3 regions of the Solibacillus sp. FSL W7-1472 genome follow, and region 2 is predicted to be linked to each of the others. Evidence: riboswitches for the same ligand, from Rfam matches in the RefSeq annotation. Region 2 holds a riboswitch; each other region holds the start of a gene.

Region 1 (2,267 bases), 770 kb from region 2:
TTGCTGTAGCAACAGGTGCAGGTGGCCATGCAGGTCAGCAAAGCCCATTTGCGCTCGTACAGGAAATCCGTGAATGGTTTGACGGTCCATTAGCTTTATCAGGATCAATCGCACGAGGACATTCGGTATTGGCTGCACAGGCGATGGGGGCTGATTTTGGCTATATCGGTTCACCATTCATCGCGACCGAAGAAGCGTTTGCTCGTCAAGAATATAAACAGATGATTGTTGATAGTACTGCAGAAGATATTGTATACAGCAATTTATTTACAGGAATCCACGGGAATTATTTGAAAGGTTCTATCATGAACGCGGGGATGGACCCGAGTAATTTAAAAGAAAGTAATCCTTCAGCAATGAACTTTAACGATAATACCGCAAAAGCCTGGAAAGATATTTGGGGCAGCGGGCAAGGAATTGGCGCGATTAAAGAGATTACTTCCACAAAACAATATGTCGATAAACTGGCCGAGGAATATGCTCAGGCTTATCAGGAACTGACTGGTAAAAGATCTGCAGTAACCCATCTACAATAGATGTCAGCGCATCATTAGTAACAGATTTTTACTAACGATGCGCTATTTTGTGAATTTGTTATTGAACTATTAATTTCGTAATTTATTGAATTCACTTGCCCGGTTCGAATTAATTTGTTACACTCTGGGTAATTAAATGCATTTGCGGGGGGACACAGCAGTGTTGAGAAGGTTAAAACCTGACCCTTAGAACCTGACCGTTAATACGGACGTAGGGAGCAAAGTACAAGCTATACATATGTACTTACTTTGGCTCCGCGTATATTTTACGTGGAGTCTTTCTTTTGCAAATACACAAGCATTTGATTTGCGGGGGGACACAGCAGTGTTGAGAAGGTTAAAACCTGACCCTTGGAACCTGGCCGTTAATACGGACGTAGGGAGCAATGAAAAGTGGTACTTACACTTTTTGGGGACGTCTCTCTATATGTTGAGACGTCTTTTTTGTGCTTCCGCCAACAAAAAGGAGGAGTAACAATGGGATTTTGTGAAAAGGTAAGAAAAGAAACGGATTTTTATTGGGAGGCTAGCTTCTATCATCCTTTTGTACAAGGGATTGCAGATGGGAGTCTACCGCTGGAGAAGTTTAAGTTTTATATGCTGCAGGATGCGTATTATTTAAAACATTATACGAAAGTACTAGCTCTTGCAGCTGCAAAAGCGACAACGGATGATGATGTTCAATATTTTCTGCAAACAGCAAAGTTTATCCATGATGCCGAGCTTGAGTTGCATCGTACAACTTTTAAAGAATTAGGTGTGACAGCGGATGATTTGGAAAAATTCGAACCAGCACCAGCAGCCTATAACTATGTGAGCCATATGTACAATGCAGTGCATAACGGAGATGTAGCAGAAGCATTTGCGGCAATCCTGCCATGCCCATGGCTGTACCAGGAAATTGGGCAAAGATTAAAAGATGCATGCCCCAATATACCTCTTTATGAACAGTGGATTGCATTATATGCTTCCGAGGAGATGCTTCAAAATATTGAAGTACAAAAATCGATGCTAGATCGATATGCGAAAGAACAACCTGCAAAGCTTAAAGTATTACAGGAGCATTTTAAGAAAAGCTGTTATTACGAATGGATGTTTTGGGAAATGCCTTGGACGAAGCAAAGCTGGGAACAAGGAGTGTATGTAAATGAGTCTGCAAGCAATTTATAATAAACAACCATTAGTTCATTGTATTACCAACTATGTTGTCGCAAATTTTACAGCGAATGGCTTGCTGGCGGTAGGAGCTTCACCAGTAATGGCGGATGCAATAGAAGAAGTGGGTGAAATGGCTGCCCAGGCCAATGCTTTGCTTTTAAATATGGGCACTTTGAATGAGCGGACAATAGAGTCGATGAAGAAAGCAGGACTTAGCGCAAACATGCATAATACTCCGGTTGTTTTTGATCCAGTAGGTGTAGGGGCAACGAAGTTTCGAGCGGAGACAGCACAACAATTGCTCGACCTTTTAAAGATTAATGTAATCCGTTGCAATATTGGAGAAATGGCGGCTCTGGCGGGAGTAAATTGGGCGTCTAAAGGTGTGGATAGTGGCAAAGGAGATATAGATGTTGCAGTGACTGCCAAAAAGTTGGCTAATAACTATCAATGTATTGTGATCGTAACAGGAGAACAAGATGTTATTACTGATGGGATAAGAGTGGAATTTGTAGAGGGTGGTCATGAAAAGGTGACAAAAATGACGGGGAGTGGCTGCTTGCTTAGTGCCTT
Region 2 (2,267 bases):
TAACCTTGTTCCCTGGAATGCCATGTGCAACTTCGTGATTTACTGAAATGCATGTATATCCCGGAAAATCGTATTCGCCTTTAGGACCAGAAACCGCGCCTGCTTCCGCAAACATACGGCCTGCAATTTCATCTAATTCTTTCGTTGTCACGCCAGGTACTGTCGCAGCTTTCATTGCCTCGCGAATTTCAGCACAAATGCGTCCAATTTTTTTAAACGCTTCTATTTCTTCTTGTGTAGTAACAATCATGTGTAACTTCCTTCCTCTTAAACAATGTCTACCCTTAACTATAGCATACTTAATATCGGTTGTAATTGTTCAAGGATTTTAAAATTATTTGGATTTATGATCAAATTAATACGACATTGTACAATAGAAATTAGAAAAGGCTTGCAACGGGAAAATAATCCCTTGCTGCAAGCTTTGAGTTTTTCATTCATTATGGTGTTTGTGCTTTTTGGAGTAAACGGGGTGCAGATGTGAATAATATAACTGCAATAACCGCTGTAATTATTGTTGCAGGTACCATATAAGTACTGTTATAAATTATTGAGTAGATCCACACATTATCATCGCCTGCGTACTCTTTAAAGAACACGACACCTGCGAGCAAGTGCGAAACAAATCTTAAAGCTCCGCCTATTAGAGCTCCTATAACGATATAAATTGCCATTTTTACTTTATTGAGTGATTGTGTTGCCTGTAATAATGGCTTTCTTACAATTGCCGCTAACCCTACTACTGTAAAGGCAAGACCGTAATCTAAAATCGCCTGAAGCCAGTGTACTATGTAAGCGCCAAACATCATTTGCATAACGCCAATCAGCAAGCCAGTTGCAAGTCCTGCTGTTAGCCCCCAACGAATGGCCATTAACATAATCGGTACCATAACAAAGCTGATTGACCCGCCCTGTGCCCACATTTTAAAAGATACTTGGTCCAATACAAGTCCGATGGCAGCAAATATCGCTATCTCCACCATCATCAATAATTTTTTTCTGTCCATAACAATTCCCCTTTCTTTTATCCGATGTAACAAAAGTGAAGAGGGATAGAATGGAACTTTTACTTCTTCTAGGTATTTAGAAAAAGCAAAAAACGATAATCAGGACAAAAGCCTGACTATCGTTTGAACAGTCGGATTCTATCCACATCCCTACGCAAGTGCTAACTTACAGGTTCAAAGAGTCAGTGCAATCCCGTGCACAATCTCAGCCGACTTTCTCGGCACCCCTTGTGGTACATCTAAATTTTTATTGTTTGAACATGCTCATTGTAACGAATATTTCTACAACTTTCAACAGCTATTATTTTGAAACGTACTAGAATTACATATAATAGATACGAAGGAGTGATAAATGATGGATCAATCGAAAGGTTTAAGTGCATTAAGCTATTTGAGCTTTTATTTTGCACCGTTTATTTTACCGGTAATTATATTTATCGTTACGAAAGATCAAGCCGTTAAAGGCCATTCTAAAAAAGCTTTTATTTCTCAACTTATTCCAATACTGTTAGGGATTTTGTACATGATTTACTTTTTCACTTCCGTTCTTTCCTGGAATAATACTTTGACAGTGAGCGTGCAGGATTTCTTTATTAGTTCACATTTTATCGGATTTATTCTTTTAGTCCTTATTACGTTTATTCTGGCGATTTGGAATCTAGTCCAAGCGATTAAAGTTTTACGTTAATGTTTATGATAGCTCCTTCTTTGGGTATATTTTTTATACGAAATGTATTCGTTAAGGAGTGTATATCATGAAATTAAATAAACTCATTAAAACCGCAATTAAATATGGACCGATCGTGTACCCGATCATTAAAAAAATGATGGATAAAAAATCTGCACCCCAACCAGCAACTACACGACGAACGCCAAAACGTTAACGCAGAAAAACACATTTCGCACTAAAACTCGTGTGAAATGTGTTTTTTGTTGTCTTTTATTTAATAATAATTTCTGTTTTACTGTAGCCTTCTTTTAACTTTTGGACTTGTAAAATGGCAGGCATTGCTGCTTTTAATTCGGCCACATGGGAGATGACGCCGATTAAGCGGCCTGTTTGCTGAAGATCGATCAAAATATCGATTGCCCGTCTTAACGCCTCCTCATCCAATGTACCGAAGCCTTCATCGATAAACATCGTATCGATATGCACACTTCCTTGAACACTTTGAATAACATCGGCCATTCCTAATGCTAATGAAAGTGAGGCATTGAATTTTTCACCGCCGGACAATGTTTTTACATCCCGCGTTTGTC
Region 3 (2,267 bases), 340 kb from region 2:
TCTTTGCCAACAATTTCATTTTTAATGTCTTCCTTAATGGTCGTGAGTACGTTTATTTATATTATTAGTCATGGGAATTTCTTTGGTTTTCGTAAAGCTGAGTTAAGTTATGAAAGAGTCATGTTCGTGCACTTTACAGAAATTATTGTATGTGGTGCTACCCTGTTTATTTTAATTTTCACATTAATCAATGCGTTGTATGTGTATTTTTAGATGGATGGCTACTAACGACAATAGGCACACACTGGTAAATTATTGCATATTTTAACTACAATAAAAAAGAGGTGAACTATTGAATCCGAATCAAGATTATACATCAGTGCAACCCCAGTTTACATTCGACCTTAATAAAAACCCGTTGTTCGTTAAAGACCAGCATAATTTTATTAATGTAATGGGCGTCAACCAGTTAAATACACTGGATAATATATCGCTGCTTGATATTTATTTGAGTGCCAATAATGTCATTGAACCGCACTACCACCAAAATGCGGCGGAACTTGTTTATTGTATTGCGGGAAGTGCGGTTGTTTCGATTTTGAATCCGTTTACGAAACAGCTAATGCATTTTCCGATTACCCCCGGCCAGGTGGCGAACGTTCCTCAAGGGTGGTGGCATTACGAAGTCGCCACGCAAAACAACACGCATCTGCTCGCCATTTTCAACGCACCGACACCTGAAGTCATTTTAGGTTCCGACCTCCTCAAGCTGACACCAGCAAATATTATGGCCCACACATATGGGATGAACGAAACTTTATGGACGCAGGCAGTTGCACCGGTTCGGCCGAATACGTTCATCGGTCCACCAAACCCATGGCAGCAAGTCCAGCCCGGCAATTATGGCGGTGGGTATGAGCAGTAGTTTTTCTCGGTCAAAGGAATCAAATTTCAAAAATGCATTTGCATAATGAAACGGCCGTGTTATGATAACTGTGAAATTAACCTAATATTGGAAGCAGGTAATCTGCTTATAATTGAATATGAAAACTACTAGGGGCGCCTGTTTGGCTGAGAAGAACCCTTTGCACCTGATCTAGGTAATACTAGCGTAGGAAAGTAGTGTCGATCCCTTTTTATTTGTTTTAGGCTGCGATACCACTTTCTTTAGTTGAAAGTGGTTTTTTTGTTGCAAAAATTTATTGTAAAGGATGGAAGAGATGAATAAAACGAGGAAGCTTACGTATTCAGCCATTATCGCTGCACTTACAACGATTCTCAGCAGTTTTGTGTACATCCCTTTAGGTTTTGCCAAAATATTTCCGATTCAGCATTTTGCCAATGTCGTATCGGCGGTGTTGCTCGGTCCATGGTATGCGGTATTACAGGCATTCCTTACATCGACATTGAGAAACTTAATGGGGACAGGCAGTATATTTGCTTATCCGGGGAGTATGATCGGTGCCTTTTTGGCTGCATTTCTGTTTGCTAAAACGAAGAAGTTAGCGTTTGCGGCAGTAGGTGAAGTAATCGGGACCGGGTTGCTCGGTGCGATGGCTACTTACCCGATCGCCATTTTATTTTTAGGTCAGGAAGCGGCGCTGTTCGGTTTTGTCCCGGCATTTATGATGAGTTCTTTTGCGGGGGCGCTTTTAGGCTATGGCTTGCTGAGGATTATGGTGAGAAACCGGGCGTTTGGCGGGATGCTTTATCAGAATGCCGGGTGAATGGAAGGTTTTTATTAGAAATTTTTGTGTCGATATTAGAACTCCTTGGCGGGATATTAGAACTTCTGCGCATGATATTAGAACAGATTGGTTTGTGATGGATATTAGAAGATTGCAGGGGGTTATTAGAACTTCTGTGGACGATATTTGAACATATTAAAGACTTATTAGCACAATGTACAATTATATTAGAAAATCTCACTTTTATTAGAAGATTTTAAAATATATTAGAACAACTCAGACCTTTATTAGAAAATGAAACGCCGGGTATCCATTCAGACACCCGGCACATTTTATTAAGGTAAATTAATCTGCCAAGATACTCCGTAACGGTCATTTACCCAGCCGAACTTCTTACTGAAACCGTAATTATCGATTGGCATTAGCGGATGCCCGCCTTCAAGCAATTTTTCATAAAGATGGTCGGTTTCTTCTTCCGTATCACACGTAATAAAAATAGAGAATGACGGTGTGAAGTCAAATTCATGCTTAATATTACTGTCAATGCACATAAATTCCTGACCTTTTATCGAAAAAGTGGCTTGCATGACTTTTCCTTCGTCTCCGCCTTCATTTGCCCCGTAGCGTACAATGCTTGTA

The links. Region 2 has a riboswitch for thiamine pyrophosphate ahead of thiT (energy-coupled thiamine transporter ThiT). Riboswitches for the same ligand answer to the same signal wherever they lie in the genome.
Region 1: it holds a riboswitch for thiamine pyrophosphate, as region 2 does, so the genes downstream of both, tenA (thiaminase II) here and thiT (energy-coupled thiamine transporter ThiT) in region 2, are expected to answer to the same signal.
Region 3: it holds a riboswitch for thiamine pyrophosphate, as region 2 does, so the genes downstream of both, thiW (energy coupling factor transporter S component ThiW) here and thiT (energy-coupled thiamine transporter ThiT) in region 2, are expected to answer to the same signal.

Annotation. Positions count from the first base shown of each region.
Region 1 covers NZ_CP150208.1:2,650,476-2,652,742, reverse strand. Annotated here, with positions in the region: gene MKY07_RS13195 (nitronate monooxygenase family protein) at 1-536, shown strand, start outside; TPP riboswitch at 673-771, shown strand; TPP riboswitch at 838-936, shown strand; gene tenA (thiaminase II) at 1,014-1,706, shown strand; gene thiM (hydroxyethylthiazole kinase) at 1,684-2,267, shown strand, end outside.
Region 2 covers NZ_CP150208.1:3,416,513-3,418,779, forward strand. Annotated here, with positions in the region: gene map (type I methionyl aminopeptidase) at 1-250, opposite strand, end outside; gene thiT (energy-coupled thiamine transporter ThiT) at 441-1,007, opposite strand; TPP riboswitch at 1,138-1,246, opposite strand; gene MKY07_RS17150 (DUF4870 domain-containing protein) at 1,363-1,695, shown strand; gene MKY07_RS17155 (hypothetical protein) at 1,763-1,891, shown strand; gene MKY07_RS17160 (SMC family ATPase) at 1,948-2,267, opposite strand, start outside.
Region 3 covers NZ_CP150208.1:3,075,368-3,077,634, forward strand. Annotated here, with positions in the region: gene MKY07_RS15330 (nucleotidyltransferase) at 1-213, shown strand, start outside; gene MKY07_RS15335 (cupin domain-containing protein) at 293-865, shown strand; TPP riboswitch at 986-1,075, shown strand; gene thiW (energy coupling factor transporter S component ThiW) at 1,161-1,667, shown strand; gene MKY07_RS15345 (VOC family protein) at 1,964-2,267, opposite strand, start outside.